DNA from 3 places in the Erwinia sp. HDF1-3R genome. Region 1 is predicted to be linked to each of the others. Evidence: predicted binding sites of a transcription regulator. Region 1 holds the regulator's gene; each other region holds the start of a gene.
The links. The regulator PurR, encoded in region 1, represses purine synthesis genes. The targets are predictions, from matches to a motif close to CANGCAAACGTTTGCNTG.
Positions count from the first base shown of each region.

Region 2: the regulator PurR is predicted to act here: its motif matches at 2,185-2,202, upstream of purH (bifunctional phosphoribosylaminoimidazolecarboxamide formyltransferase/IMP cyclohydrolase).
Region 3: the regulator PurR is predicted to act here: its motif matches at 3,511-3,528, upstream of serA (phosphoglycerate dehydrogenase).

Region 1 is NZ_CP155071.1:2,175,702-2,181,091, reverse strand. It holds gene AAGR22_RS10050 (C40 family peptidase) at 15-845, shown strand; gene AAGR22_RS10045 (hypothetical protein) at 1,254-2,066, shown strand; gene AAGR22_RS10040 (YnhF family membrane protein) at 2,260-2,349, opposite strand; gene purR (HTH-type transcriptional repressor PurR) at 2,634-3,659, shown strand; gene punR (DNA-binding transcriptional activator PunR) at 3,677-4,594, opposite strand; gene punC (purine nucleoside transporter PunC) at 4,708-5,390, shown strand, end outside.
Region 2 is NZ_CP155071.1:314,149-319,538, reverse strand. It holds tRNA gene AAGR22_RS01530 (tRNA-Glu) at 28-103, opposite strand; rRNA gene AAGR22_RS01525 (16S ribosomal RNA) at 173-1,714, opposite strand; gene purH (bifunctional phosphoribosylaminoimidazolecarboxamide formyltransferase/IMP cyclohydrolase) at 2,345-3,934, shown strand; gene purD (phosphoribosylamine--glycine ligase) at 3,950-5,230, shown strand; gene AAGR22_RS01510 (DUF1481 domain-containing protein) at 5,269-5,390, opposite strand, start outside.
Region 3 is NZ_CP155071.1:4,029,098-4,034,487, reverse strand. It holds gene argO (arginine exporter ArgO) at 1-584, shown strand, start outside; gene AAGR22_RS18255 (oxidative stress defense protein) at 769-1,497, shown strand; gene AAGR22_RS18250 (LysR family transcriptional regulator ArgP) at 1,580-2,476, opposite strand; gene rpiA (ribose-5-phosphate isomerase RpiA) at 2,669-3,325, shown strand; gene serA (phosphoglycerate dehydrogenase) at 3,630-4,865, shown strand; gene AAGR22_RS18235 (5-formyltetrahydrofolate cyclo-ligase) at 5,136-5,390, opposite strand, start outside.

The sequences.
Region 1 (5,390 bases):
AGTTAATGGTAACGATGCGTTTACTTATCACGCTCCTGATGCTGGCCTTCGCGCAGCTCTTTTTTAATGTGGCGCACGCATCGCCACATGCTCCAGTTAATGCAAACCACCATAAGGTGGAAGGCAGTGCCGCACGTGAGGACGATCGTCGTAAGCGGCGGCAGGTCAAGGGTAGCGTAACGAAAAAAGTTAAAGAGTCCACCCGCAAGTCACGCCGTATACCCGCCACCCGCCTCAAGGCCAAAAAAACGCTCGCGCCGCAGCCTGTATCGTCCCACTCCCGGAAATCTACCCTCAGGCATAAAGCGGCTTTACAGGCCAGTCTGGGTAAAAAACACTATGGTCACCGTCGTGGCAAATCCGTCGAACAGGGTGAAGAACTGACCGCCGAGGTGCTTAGCGCCCCGCTAAAAATGAGCAAGGCACACCGGGCGCGTTATCAAAAAGCACGCCAGACGGCGATGAACAAGCTGATGGGCCAGTTGGGTAAACCCTACCAGTGGGGCGGAACATCGCCTAAAACGGGCTTCGACTGTAGCGGCCTGGTGTGGTATGCCTACAAGGATCTGGTGAAGTTTAAGATCCCCCGCACCGCCAATGAGATGTACCACCTGCGCGATGCGGCGAATATTAAACGCGGCGAGCTGGAGAAAGGCGACCTGGTTTTCTTCCGCATTAACGGACGCGGCACGGCGGATCACGTAGGCGTTTATCTTGGCGGCGGGAAATTTATTCAGTCGCCTCGTACGGGAAAAGATATTCAGGTTAGCGCGCTGGCTGATGAATACTGGCAGAGTCACTACATCGGCGCACGTCGGGTGATGACACCCAGAACGATCCGCTAATCTCCGTGTCGCGTAGTGAATAAAAAAGGCCGATCTGACGATCGGCCTTTTTATTTTCCTGGGCTAATGATTTCTCCGCATTCTCTTTCTTTATTGATTACGGATAGTGAATTCAGGCCGCATCATGAATTATTTATGGATTGCAAAAAAAACATGTGATGAGGTAAAAACAATTTTTACCTGAATAGTACGCTAGGCAAACAAACAAACAAACAAACAAACAAACAAAGAACTAAAATACGATGATCAACGTTCAGAAAAAAACATCAATCCTGTAAATCGCGCATGGATTCTTGCGTCAACCTGAATTATGCTTTTTTCATACTTAATTAGTATCGTCTCAGTACTCTCAATTATGTGAGTCAATATCAATTTTTATTACCTGAAACAAATATTGAAGAGGTAAGTATGAATAAGCATTTTAAACTTGAATCCACAGCCAGCGATATGCAAAAGGTTTTAGTAAAAAATGGCGATGATGCCAAGGGTTTCATCAATCAGGAGTATTTCTACGGTCCTGTCAGCGTGACTAATAATAGTAATGTAGATCTGACCGAATTATCAGTCCATGTTGAGCGTTACTACGGAGGGATAAGCACTCATGTAAACTGGGAAGAATACTTTGAAGTCTACTATACGCCTGAAAAATTTGACTTACAAAAAGGCAAAACAACATTTGTTTCTATGGTGTATAAACCAAAGAAGGTTTCTATGCCGGGCTGGGTAATTACTGGTGTGACGTGGGAATGCCAGGTTACTATTGTAGATAAAAATGGGAATAAAAGCCGAAAGTATTATCCTCATGTTGTATTTGTTATGCCTCAGGAGGACATCAATATTACCCAAAAGTTTTTGAGCAAGTGGAAGCCTGACCATACCAAAAATGAATATATCTATAGCTATCGATTGAACCTAACCAGTGATTATGAAACTGTTACTGACTGGTATGTTTTCCTGGATATACCTGGAAACGGTGTTGTATATCCGGCATGGCTTGATACTGTGAGTAGCTGGGTTAAACTCAGCGACTACCAGACCCCGGTCAACAACACCACATTTGTAAGCATTGGCGATGCCAGCCACGCTATTCTGCCAGACACAAGCGTTACTCTTGATATCCAAATATTGTATCCTGATGAATCTGAGAAATACGAAACGCTGGGTAATATCGGGCTTAATGGTAAATTTTTCGGACAAAAATCAGCGCGATTCGAGAAATAAACAATGCCTGACGTAAGCTGGTTTTATTTTAGGTTAGTCAATACTAGAAAGTGGATCAGCACATTCTTTTATCTCTTATCTCGCAGAAATAGCAAAGCGCCTGTCGGTTTCTGAGGAGTGTCCCATCGACGCGGTAGCGGCACGATATCGCTAAAGTAAAAAACAGGCCGATCTGACGATCGGCCTGTTTTTTTTAGTGCATGACGGCGGTAAAGCTGAAAATAATAATCATTAACAGCGCACTACCGGTGGTCAGCAGAGACAATTTCAGATCGGTGTCCACAGAAACTCCTTTATACCCTTACAGTTTGTGTCGCCATCAATTTTCCCACACCCGGCGGTAAAAATCTCGTTTTCTCTGCTCAGCCTTGTTAGAATTCCATTTCGTTGCGCAACGGGTTGCGTTCGCGGTCTGCAACCGACGCAACAGGCCTGGCTGACTGCCCCCTTTTCCTTACTGACGCCACCGAATATTCATAAAAAACGGCGACGGATTTTGCCGTTTCAGGCAATCGTTTAACAATATACTTATCAGCATGTTGCGGTAAGTGCAGGAGTAGTAATTTCATGGCAACAATCAAAGATGTGGCTAAACGCGCCGGGGTGTCGACCACCACGGTGTCCCACGTCATTAATAAAACGCGCTTTGTGGCCGAAGCCACGCGGGAAGCAGTATGGACTGCCATCCGCGAACTGCATTATTCGCCAAGTGCCGTCGCCCGCAGTCTCAAGGTTAATCACACCCGGACCATCGGCCTGCTGGCAACGTCCAGCGAGGCGCCCTACTTTGCCGAGATTATTGAAGCCGTGGAGAACAGCTGCTTTGCCAGCGGTTACACCCTGATTCTGGGCAATGCGCACAACGATCTGGTCAAACAGCAGGCGTATCTGTCAATGATGGCGCAAAAGCGCGTCGATGGCCTGCTGGTGATGTGCTCCGAGTATCCTGATGAACTGATCCAGATGCTTGAAGATAACCGAAATATTCCTATGGTCGTCATGGACTGGAGCGAGTCACGCGGTGATTTTACGGATACGGTGCTGGATAACGCCTTTGAGGGGGGTTATCTGGCAGGCCGCTATCTGATTGAGCGCGGCCATCGCGATATTGGCGTCATTCCCGGTCAGCTGGAACGTAACACCGGCGGTGGCCGTCATGCCGGTTTTCTAAAGGCGCTATCCGAAGCGGGGATCACCCTGCGCGATGAGTGGCGGGTACAGGGTGATTTCGAACCCGAATCTGGCTATCGTGCCATGCAGCAAATTTTATCCCAGAAGCAGCGTCCTACCGCCGTATTCTGCGGCGGCGATATTATGGCGATGGGGGCGATTTGTGCCGCTGATGAGATGGGTCTGCGCGTACCCCAGGATATCTCGGTCATCGGCTATGATAACGTGCGCAACGCGCGCTACTTCACCCCTGCCCTGACCACCGTTCACCAGCCAAAAGAGAGGCTGGGCGAAACGGCCTTTGAAATGCTGCTGGATCGTATTACCAGCAAGCGTGAGGAGCCACAGACGATTGAAGTTCATCCCAGCCTGATCGAGCGTCGTTCAGTGGCGGATGGTCCCTTTGTAGACTATCGCCGCTAACGCCATTAGCCGCCTGCTCACTCCTCTGCCCCCTCGTTCAGCCACTCATTATTGAGCGTCCCGGTGTCGCCAAGATAGTCGAGCAGCCAGCCCAGCGCGGGGCTGGCCTGCTGCTGCGACCAGCTGACGCAGCAGGGGCTGTCGGGAAATGTCGCGGTGAGCACAAGTTCCGTCAGTGCGCCGCTGCTCAGCAGCGGACGGGCAAAATGTCCTGGCACCATTCCGACGCAAAGCCCGGCCAGCAGGCAGTCCGCAGCGCTTTCCCAATCGGGCACCACCAGCCGACGCTGATTATCCAGCGTCCAGGTAGTGCGTTTGGGCAGCGCGCGGGACGTGTCTTCCAGCGTCAGAGAGGGCCATTCGCGGATGGCTTCCTCGCTGACCGGTCCTGAGATTTCTGTCAAAGGATGGCGGGCGCTAACCACACAGCGCCAGTTCAGCGCGCCCATATTGCGAAAGGCAAAGCGCCCGCCAACGGGTATTGCCTGAGTTGCGCCAATCGCCACATCTACCCGGCCATCCGCCAGCGCATCCCACACGCCATTAAACACCTCCGGGGAAAGGTGTAATTCCATATCCGGGAAATGACGGTAGAAATCGACAACCAGCTGCCGGGTGCGCTGGGGTTTCACTATCCTGTCTACGGCGATATTTAGCTGCCCGCGCCAGCCGTTTGCTACCTGCTGGCACTGACGCCGGGTGGCAAGCATTTTTTTGATTACGCTCCGCCCCTCCTGAATGAAGTAGCGTCCCGCCTCGGTCAGTTCGACATCGCGATGACGGCGTGTAAACAGCGGAACGGCCAGCCACTCTTCCAGCTGACGTACGGTATAGCTGATAGCGGAGGGGACCCGGTGCAGCTCAGCAGCAGCGGCGGTAAAGCTGCCATTTCGGGCAACGGCATCAATCACTTCGAGGGAATGTTCTGACCACATTTTCTGCCTGCAAATTTTTTGAACGCAATGGACAAATATTAGCGTTTCACAACGACTCTGACACGCACTTACACTCTGCGCCGTTATATTCTTCTGAAATTAAGAGCAAAAAAATGCCTGCAAAACTTTTTACCCTTTACCTGGCGCTGCTTAGCGTCATCGGCTTTCTGGCCACCGATATGTATCTGCCTGCCTTTACGCTGATGCAGCAGGATCTGCAAACCGACGCGGGAGCTATCGGTGCCAGCCTGAGTCTCTTTCTGGCGGGCTTTGCCTGTGCGCAGCTGATATGGGGCCCTCTCTCCGATCGAATCGGCCGTCGTCCGGTGCTGCTAATGGGTCTGAGCCTGTTTGCCATCAGCTGTGCCGGAATGTGGTGGGTGCACAATGCCACCCTTCTGCTGGTGCTGCGCTTTGTGCAGGCCATTGGCATCTGCGCGGCCGCCGTAACCTGGCAGGCGCTGGTGATTGACCGCTATTCCGCCACCCAGGCCAGCAAGGTTTTTGCCACAATCATGCCGCTGGTAGCACTCTCTCCGGCACTGGCTCCCCTGCTAGGCGCCTGGCTGCTCAACCATTTCGGCTGGCGCGCAATTTTTATTGCCCTGATGGTCATTACGCTACTACTGCTGGTTTGCACGCTCTTTTTGACAGCAACACCACGCGTTATGCCAAAAAAAGGCGATAAGAAGACGGGTTTTCTAACCCTGCTGAAATCTCCTGTTTACAGCGGTAACGTGCTGATGTACGCCGCCTGCTCTGCCAGCTTCTTTGCCTGGCTGACCGGTTCGCCGTT
Region 2 (5,390 bases), 1.9 Mb from region 1:
TAATGTCTTTCACTCATTATCAGGAGATGGCGTCCCCAAGGGGATTCGAACCCCTGTTACAGCCGTGAAAGGGCAGTGTCCTGGGCCTCTAGACGATGGGGACTCTGTACTGTTGCTCATTACTTCTATCAGACAATCTGTTGTGGACACTACGCGGGAAGGTATCTTCAGGTAAGGAGGTGATCCAACCGCAGGTTCCCCTACGGTTACCTTGTTACGACTTCACCCCAGTCATGAATCACAAAGTGGTAAGCGCCCTCCCGAAGGTTAAGCTACCTACTTCTTTTGCAACCCACTCCCATGGTGTGACGGGCGGTGTGTACAAGGCCCGGGAACGTATTCACCGTGGCATTCTGATCCACGATTACTAGCGATTCCGACTTCACGGAGTCGAGTTGCAGACTCCGATCCGGACTACGACGCACTTTGTGAGGTCCGCTTGCTCTCGCGAGGTCGCTTCTCTTTGTATGCGCCATTGTAGCACGTGTGTAGCCCTGCTCGTAAGGGCCATGATGACTTGACGTCATCCCCACCTTCCTCCGGTTTATCACCGGCAGTCTCCTTTGAGTTCCCGACCGAATCGCTGGCAACAAAGGATAAGGGTTGCGCTCGTTGCGGGACTTAACCCAACATTTCACAACACGAGCTGACGACAGCCATGCAGCACCTGTCTCACGGTTCCCGAAGGCACTAAGGCATCTCTGCCGAATTCCGTGGATGTCAAGAGCAGGTAAGGTTCTTCGCGTTGCATCGAATTAAACCACATGCTCCACCGCTTGTGCGGGCCCCCGTCAATTCATTTGAGTTTTAACCTTGCGGCCGTACTCCCCAGGCGGTCGACTTAACGCGTTAGCTCCGGAAGCCACTCCTCAAGGGAACAACCTCCAAGTCGACATCGTTTACGGCGTGGACTACCAGGGTATCTAATCCTGTTTGCTCCCCACGCTTTCGCACCTGAGCGTCAGTCTTTGTCCAGGGGGCCGCCTTCGCCACCGGTATTCCTCCAGATCTCTACGCATTTCACCGCTACACCTGGAATTCTACCCCCCTCTACAAGACTCTAGCCTGCCAGTTTCGAATGCAGTTCCCGGGTTGAGCCCGGGGATTTCACATCCGACTTGACAGACCGCCTGCGTGCGCTTTACGCCCAGTAATTCCGATTAACGCTTGCACCCTCCGTATTACCGCGGCTGCTGGCACGGAGTTAGCCGGTGCTTCTTCTGCGGGTAACGTCAATGAGCGAGGTTATTAACCTCACTCCCTTCCTCCCCGCTGAAAGTACTTTACAACCCGAAGGCCTTCTTCATACACGCGGCATGGCTGCATCAGGCTTGCGCCCATTGTGCAATATTCCCCACTGCTGCCTCCCGTAGGAGTCTGGACCGTGTCTCAGTTCCAGTGTGGCTGGTCATCCTCTCAGACCAGCTAGGGATCGTCGCCTTGGTGAGCCATTACCTCACCAACAAGCTAATCCCATCTGGGCACATCCGATGGTGTGAGGCCCGAAGGTCCCCCACTTTGGTCCGTAGACGTTATGCGGTATTAGCTACCGTTTCCAGTAGTTATCCCCCTCCATCGGGCAGTTTCCCAGACATTACTCACCCGTCCGCCACTCGTCACCCAGAGAGCAAGCTCTCCTGTGCTACCGTTCGACTTGCATGTGTTAGGCCTGCCGCCAGCGTTCAATCTGAGCCATGATCAAACTCTTCAATTTAAAAGTTCGATTTGCTTCAACAAGTGAAGCGATGCTCAAGTGTAAAACGTCATAATGAATTTCATTATGTGTTCACTCTTAAGACTTGATATTTTTTGCGCCTTGCGGCGCTGATATCAATCCTGCGAGTGCCCACACAGATTGTCTGATAAATTGTTAAAGAGCGGTGCGGCTGGCGCCTTGGCGGCCTGCTGCGAGGTGGCGTATATTACGCTTTCCTCCTTCAGAGTCAACTTCTTTTTGGGAAGTTTTTCTCCGGCGGTTCAGCTTCCTGACCCTCTCAACCCGGCGGCCTGTAAGCCGTTGTTCCGTGTCGATGGAGGCGCATTATAGGGAGTTCCTGACGGCTGACAACCCCTAATTTGATAAAAATAGCGCGTTCGCTGCATTCCACAGCAAAACCCCGGGTTATACGCACTTATCCACCGATTTATCCACATCGCTGCCGCACCGCGAATTTACACGAGCATCACGCAAACGTTTTCGCTACAATGCCGGGCGAAATCCTGGCCCCAGTTTTGGGGGGGTTACCTGAAGCTTATTCTCACTCTTCTCTATATAGAGGTGAAAATGGCTAAGCTTGATGTAACGCTCTTACTCTCTGCGAATCAAAGCCAAGGGATCATCACCATGCAACAACGTCGTCCTGTACGCCGCGCTCTGCTCAGCGTGTCTGATAAAGCCGGTATCATCGAATTTGCTCAGGCGCTGACCCAGCGCGGTATCGAACTCCTCTCCACCGGAGGCACCGCCCGCCTGCTGGCAGACGCGGGCCTCTCCGTCACCGAAGTGTCTGACTACACCGGCTTCCCCGAAATGATGGATGGACGCGTTAAAACGCTGCACCCGAAAGTGCACGGCGGCATTTTAGGCCGTCGCGGCCAGGATGATGCCATTATGGCGGAACACAGCATTGCCCCTATCGACATGGTGGTCGTTAACCTTTATCCCTTTGCCCAGACCGTCGCGCGTGAAGACTGCTCGCTGGAAGATGCCGTCGAGAATATTGATATCGGCGGTCCAACGATGGTGCGCTCCGCCGCCAAAAACCACAAAGACGTGGCTATCGTGGTCAACAGCAGCGATTACCAGGCCATTGTTGTCGAGCTGGATCAGAACGAGAACAGCCTGACGCAGGCCACGCGCTTCAACCTGGCCATCAAGGCCTTTGAGCATACCGCTGCCTATGACGGGATGATTGCCAACTACTTTGGCAGCCTGGTCCCCGCTTATCATGGCGATACCATTGCACCTTCTGGCCGCTTCCCGCGGACGCTGAATCTGAGCTTCATTAAAAAGCAGGATATGCGCTACGGTGAGAACAGCCATCAGGACGCCGCCTTCTATATAGAAGACAGGATTACCGAAGCCTCGGTCGCCACTGCTCAGCAGGTTCAGGGCAAAGCGCTCTCCTATAACAACATCGCCGATACCGACGCCGCACTGGAGTGCGTCAAGGAATTCGACCAGCCAGCCTGTGTGATCGTCAAACACGCCAATCCCTGTGGCGTTGCCATTAGCGATTCGATTCTGGACGCCTATGAGCGGGCGTATAAAACCGACCCAACATCCGCCTTTGGCGGCATTATCGCCTTTAACCGCGAGCTGGATGAAGAGACGGCGCAGGCCATTGTCAGTCGTCAGTTTGTTGAGGTGATTATTGCCCCCTCCGCAAGTGAGGCCGCGCTTAAGATAACCGCGAGTAAGCAGAACGTACGCGTACTCACCTGTGGAGAGTGGCAGCAGCGTCAGGCCGGTCTGGATTTCAAGCGCGTCAACGGTGGGCTGCTGGTGCAGGATCGCGATTTAGGTATGGTGGAGAGCCACCAGCTTAAGGTGGTGACCCAGCGCCAGCCGACCGAACAGGAATTGCGTGATGCGCTGTTCTGCTGGAAGGTCGCTAAATTCGTGAAGTCCAACGCCATCGTTTACGCGCGTGAGAATATGACCATCGGTATTGGCGCGGGGCAGATGAGCCGCGTCTATTCCGCGAAGATTGCCGGTATCAAGGCGGCAGACGAGGGGCTGGAAGTGAAAGGCTCGGCTATGGCGTCCGATGCGTTCTTCCCCTTCCGCGACGGCATTGATGCCGCCGCCGCCGTTGGCGTCAGCTGTGTTATCCAGCCAGGCGGCTCTATTCGTGATGAAGAAGTTATTGCCGCCGCCGACGAGCACGGCATTGCCATGATCTTCACCGCGATGCGTCATTTCCGCCATTAATTACGGAGCAGAAAAATGAAAATTCTCGTTATTGGTAACGGCGGGCGTGAGCACGCCCTGGCATGGAAGGCCTCACTCTCGCCGCTGGCGGAAACCGTTTTTGTCGCGCCGGGTAACGCAGGTACTGCCCTTGAACCTGCTTTGCAGAACGTTGATATCAGCGCCACCGATATTCCGGCACTGCTGCGCTTCGCGAGTGAGGAGAAGATTGATCTGACCATCGTCGGCCCGGAAGCACCGCTGGTGCTGGGCGTGGTGGATGCCTTCCGCGCTGCCGGGCTGAAGATTTTTGGTCCGACGCAGGCCGCTGCTCAGCTGGAAGGGTCTAAAGCCTTCACGAAAGATTTCCTGGCGCGTCATCATATTCCGACCGCTGAATATCAAAACTTTACCGAGGTCGGGCCCGCCCTGGCCTATACGCGCAGCAAGGGCGCGCCCATCGTGATTAAAGCCGATGGCCTGGCCGCGGGTAAAGGTGTGATTGTGGCAATGACCCTGGCCGAGGCAGAAGAAGCCATTCAGGACATGCTGGCCGGCAATGCCTTTGGCGATGCAGGCCACCGCATCGTGGTGGAAGAGTTTCTGGACGGGGAAGAAGCCAGCTTTATCGTAATGGTTGATGGCGAGAATGTGTTACCGATGGCGACCAGCCAGGATCATAAACGCGTGGGTGATGGGGATACCGGCCCCAATACCGGTGGGATGGGCGCCTACTCTCCCGCGCCGGTAGTGACCGATGCTGTCCACCAGCGGGTGATGGATGAAGTTATCTGGCCGACGGTTCGGGGCATGGCAGCGGAAGGAAACACCTATACCGGCTTTCTGTACGCGGGCCTGATGATTGATAAGCAGGGTCAGCCGAAGGTTATTGAGTTTAACTGCCGCTTCGGCGATCCCGAGACGCAGCCAATCATGCTGCGTATGCAGTCGGATCTGGTCGATCTCTGTCTGGCAGGCGTAGAGGGCAAGCTGAATACCAAAGACTCAGAGTGGGATCCTCGCCCTTCGCTGGGCGTGGTGCTGGCTGCCGGGGGTTACCCGGGTGACTACGCGGTGGGTGACCAAATCCACGGTCTGCCGCTGGAAGAAACGCCAGACGGCAAAATCTTCCATGCCGGTACGCGTATGCAGGACGATCTGGTGGTAACCCAGGGCGGACGGGTATTGTGCGTGACCGCACTGGGAGATGACGTGGCCGCTGCGCAGAAGCGCGCCTATGAACTGGCTAAGCCCGTTTCATGGAAGGACAGCTTCTGCCGCCATGATATCGGCTATCGCGCGATAGGCCGCAAATAGCCCTTACCCGGGCCGGAGCAATCCGGCCCGGGTGGCATTCAGAAGCTGGCTTCGTCAGGCTCGTTCGCGCAGAGATCGTCGGGCGTGACAATCAGCAGCTGAACGCCTTTAGGCGCTTCCAGCCAGGCGATGCTGACCGGCTTGTCCGGGCTGCGCTGAT
Region 3 (5,390 bases), 1.9 Mb from region 1:
CTGCCTTGATCCTGCCGCTGGGGCCACAAAACGCCTTTGTATTACAACAGGGCGTACGTCGCCACTATCCATTGATGGTGGCCGGGCTTTGTACGCTCAGCGATATTATTCTTATCTGTGGTGGCGTATTTGGCGGTAGCGCGCTCCTGTCACAATCCACTCTGCTGCTCAGCCTGGTCACGTGGGGCGGCGTACTTTTCCTGCTGTGGTATGGCTGGGGTGCACTACGCAGCGCCCTGAGTGGGGCGATGGACTCTGTCCAGGCTATGCCCGCAAAGCAGGGGCGCTGGCGCATCATCAGTACGATGATTGCCGTCACCTGGCTAAATCCGCATGTCTATATCGACACCTTTGTGATGTTAGGCAGCCTGGGAGGTCAGCTGGCGCCCGCTGCGCGCAGCTGGTTTGTCCTGGGAGCGGTCATGGCCTCAACCGTCTGGTTTTTTGGGCTGGCGCTACTGGCAAGCTGGCTCTCACCACGGCTAAGTACGCCTGGAGCGCAGCGCATCATTAACCTTCTTGTGGGTCTGGTGATGTGGATTATTGCCCTCAAGCTGGCACAGCAGGCATTAGGTGGCGGATAACAAAGCCTTATCGCCTGAGCCTTCAGTTGCTGGCCTTCTCCCCGACCTTGAACTAACGGCTGGAATTGACGTCAAAGTCTGGTTCGACAAAAGCAGCTAAAATAAGGCTGTTGCATGTTAACCGCATAATTACCTTAGCCTGCCGGTTATCGGCAGGCTGACTGAATAGCCCCCACGGAGGAACATGGTGAAGCTTACTAAATTGGCGCTGGCCGCCATTATTGGATTAGGTACTATTCCCCTTACTGCGCTGGCAGATGAATTGCCAAACGGCCCGCACGTCGTGACCTCTGGCCAGTCCAGCATTGACGCCACCCCCGATATTGCCACGCTGGCCATCGAAGTGAACGTTTCGTCAAAAGACGCAGCAGACGCTAAAAAACAGGCTGACGAACGTGTTGCGCAATATTTTGATTTCCTGCAGAAAAAAGGCATTGATAAGAAGGACATCAACGCGGCTAACCTGCGTACCCAGCCAGAGTATGATTATCTGAAAGACGGTAAATCGGTACTGAAAGGGTATCGCGCCGTACGTCAGGTGCAGGTCACGCTGCGTCAGCTGGATAAACTTAATGCACTGCTTGACGGTGCCCTTAAAGCGGGCCTGACGGAGATTCGATCCGTAGACCTGGGCGTGGCAAATCCGGAGACCTATCGTGATAAGGCGCGTCAGGCGGCCATTGAAAATGCCACGCAGCAGGCTGGCGCGCTGGCTCAGGGCTTTAACGCTAAGCTGGGGCCGGTTTACAGCATTCGTTATCACGTTGCCAACTATCAGCCCATGCCGATGGCCCGCATGTTTAAAGCAGCCAGTGCGGCACCCATGACTTCGGCGGAGCAGACCTACGAACAGCAGACGATTCACTTTGACGATCAGGTTGACGTGGTATTTGAGCTGCAGCGGACCCCCTGAACCCAGGGGAGAGCTCTACTCCACCGGTCGTTTCAGCCGCGCCGACGCGTCCCCTGTGGGGTCGCATTGGCGCGGCTTTTCGTTATTCGCTCTGACGCAATACCCGATGACCATGGGATATCAGCGCGTCCGTTACCTTGCGCATCAGGCGGCTTTCCGGGGCGAAACGGTGCCAGTAGAGCATCCGACGCTGAAACAGTCCGGGCGTCAGGTCAATCAGCTCCCCCTCGGCCAGCTCACGCTCTATTTGCAGATGAGGGATCATGCAGCAGGTGGTTCCCTGACGGGCAAGCTGAACAAAGGCCTCTGAAGAGTTCACGATGTGGCAGGGGACGCTACCGGGTGACAGATCAAAGTTTTGCTGTAAAAAAGCCTGATGCATATCGTCCAGATGATCAAACGCCACGGCTGGGGCTTTCAGCAGGGCCGATCGCGTCACGCCGTTAGGGAAATAACGGGCAGCGAAGTCTTTAGAACCCACGAACAGATAATCGAGCGCGCCAAGCTGGTCAATCAGGCAGCTGGGCAGGGGCTGCGGCTGAATACTGACCGCGCCAACCACCTCACCACGACGCAGCCTTTCCTGAGTGCGGCTCTCATCTTCCACCTGTAGATTCAGGCGAACCGGAGAGTCGGTTAATACCGTTTTTAACGCAGGTAAAAGCCAGGTTGCAAGACTGTCGGCGTTGACCGCCAGCGACAGCAGAAGCGGGGTGGTACCGCCGTTTTCATCACCCAGCCACTCCTCTTCCAGCAGCTCAACCTGATGAAGCAGCGCCAGCAGCTTCTGTCCCTGTTCTGTGGGTCGCGGCGGCACGGTACGTACCAGCAGCGGCTGACCAAACATGTTTTCCAGCTGCTTGATACGCTGGGAAACGGCGGACTGGGTAATACAAAGTTTCTGTGCTGCACGCTCAAAACCGCGCTCGCGAATGACTGCATCCAGCGCCTGAAGCGTACGATAATCCGGGCGTTTCATTGTTCGTTTGATCTCTTTCAGGTGAGGAATCAGCACTATGCCACATTTTTTCTCGCTTTCCCTGCGCAATAACGTGCTTAACCCTCCGCTTGTTTGTGGGCTGTCTTCCAGACTGACAACAAATGCGCTGTTTTCTGCAAGGGTTGTTTTATACTACGCGCACACAGTATCAGTACGGATTCTAAACATATTATGACGCAGGATGAACTGAAAAAGGCGGTCGGCTGGGCCGCACTGAAATACGTACAGCCGGGAACGATTGTTGGCGTAGGTACGGGGTCTACCGCCGCTCATTTTATCGATGCGCTGGGGTCTGTCAGGCACCAGATTGAAGGAGCCGTATCCAGCTCCGATGCCTCTACCGCGTTATTAAAGGCGCTGGGAATACCGGTTTTCGATCTGAACGAGGTTGACTCCCTGTCGGTTTATGTCGACGGCGCTGATGAAATTAATGCCTCCCTTCAGATGATCAAAGGCGGCGGTGCTGCGCTTACGCGTGAAAAAATTATTGCCGCCGTGGCCGAAAAATTCATCTGCATCGCTGACAGTTCCAAACAGGTGGACGTATTGGGTCATTTTCCACTGCCGGTTGAGGTCATCCCGATGGCGCGTAGCTATGTGGCGCGTGAACTGGTCAAGCTGGGTGGGCTGCCGGAATACCGTCAGCATGTCCTGACTGATAACGGTAACGATATTCTCGACGTGCATAATCTTCAGATTATGGATGCCGTCGCGCTGGAAAAGGCGATAAATGCACTGCCTGGCGTGGTCACTGTCGGGCTGTTTGCGGCGCGCGGTGCCGATATTGCCTTAATCGGTACGCCAGAGGGCGTTAAAGTCCTTCAGTGAGGATCTGACCTGCGCCTCAGGGCGCGGGATAATTTTAGTTAAAAAACATCTTTTCTTTCAGGCCTGAAAATATAGTGACTTATGTCACATAAACCCCGCAGATCGGCCGATCGCACTGGCGAGAGGATTTACACCGTGATTATCTGCCAGTTTGCCCCCTGATGCGTCGCTGCCATGCTGTCTGCCGGGCAATCGTTTGTATTGCCGCAGGCGTAGATTTTGATACTTTGACAGAAGGCTGCCTTATATCTGAAAAATATTGCGAGGTCAGCTCCTTCTGAAGTCTGATAAATAGGGTCGGGAAATGTCAAAAGTATCACTGGAGAAAGATAAGATTAAGTTCCTGCTGGTGGAAGGCGTACACCAGAGCGCGATCGATAATCTGCGCGCGTCAGGCTATACCAACATCGAATTTCATAAAGGCGCGCTGGACAGTGAGTCGCTGAAAGCCTCCGTTCGTGATGCGCACTTTATCGGTATCCGCTCACGCACGCATCTTAGCGAAGAGATCTTCGCAGCGGCTGAAAAGCTGGTAGCGGTGGGCTGTTTCTGCATCGGAACCAATCAGGTTGACCTTAATGCAGCCGCGAAGCGCGGGATCCCGGTTTTTAACGCGCCTTTCTCCAATACCCGATCCGTTGCTGAACTGGTAATCGGTGAACTGCTGTTGATGCTTCGTGGCGTACCGATGGCCAATGCCAAAGCCCACCGGGGCGTATGGAATAAGCTGGCGGCGGGGTCCTATGAGGCGCGCGGCAAGAAGCTGGGTATCATTGGCTACGGTCATATTGGCATGCAGCTGGGTGTGCTGGCGGAAAGCCTGGGGATGCACGTCTATTTCTACGACATTGAGAACAAGCTGCCGTTGGGTAATGCCACGCAGGTGCGCTACCTGTCCGAGCTGCTGAATATGAGCGACGTGGTCAGCCTGCACGTACCGGAAACGGCGTCGACGCAGAATATGATGGGGCCAGAGGAGCTGGCGATGATGAAGCCGGGCTCGCTGCTGATCAATGCCTCTCGCGGGACGGTGGTAGATATTCCTGCGCTGTGTAAGGTGCTGGCCGACAAACATCTGGCCGGTGCGGCGATTGACGTTTTCCCGGAAGAACCTGCGACCAACAGCGATCCATTCAATTCACCGCTTTGCGAATTTGATAATGTGATCCTGACGCCGCATATTGGTGGTTCAACGCAGGAAGCGCAGGAAAATATCGGCGTCGAAGTCGCGGGCAAGCTGGCGAAATACTCTGACAACGGCTCAACGCTCTCAGCGGTTAACTTCCCGGAAGTCTCGCTGCCGATGCACGGTGAGCAGAGTCGTTTACTGCATATTCACGAGAATCGCCCGGGTATCTTAACGGCACTTAACAACATTTTTGCCGGGCAGGGCATCAACATTGCCGCACAGTATCTGCAAACCACACCGCAGATGGGCTATGTGGTGATTGATATCGACGCATCACATGACGTTGCGAATACTGCCCTTCAGCTAATGAAGGCGATTCCAGGCACTATCCGTGCCCGTCTGCTTTACTGATAATTGACTTGTTCGCCCGCCTTAATACGGCAGTGCGGTGCATTTAACCAAGTTTCCAGGCCGGGATGCCGTCTTCGGGCGGGCATCCTTGCCCGCCGCTCCCTGAGCGCAGTATCCTTATCTCAGCTGCTTTAAGTAAAACCATTTTCGTATTTACGAAGTTCTTATTTTTTGAAGTTTAAATGATTATCGAATTTAAATATGTCGACTCGCCTTAAAATGTGCTGACCCCGGGTTCCTGTATTTACCTGATGCACTCAAAGCGTCGCATTACCACTGCCAAACCTTAGAGGGCGTAATGATTACCGGTAGCGGCACGTCCCAGTCTGCTCCAGGTAGCGCCTCCACCTGCTGACAATCGTGAGCCAGGCCTATCGGTAACAGCCCATGCTGCGGCCAGTTCTGCAGCGTCCGGTCGTAAAAACCGCCACCCATACCCAGCCGCTGTCCCTGGGCATCAAACGCCACCAGAGGCACCATCAGCACATCCAGATCCCTGAGCGTTGCCAGATTACGAATATCCAG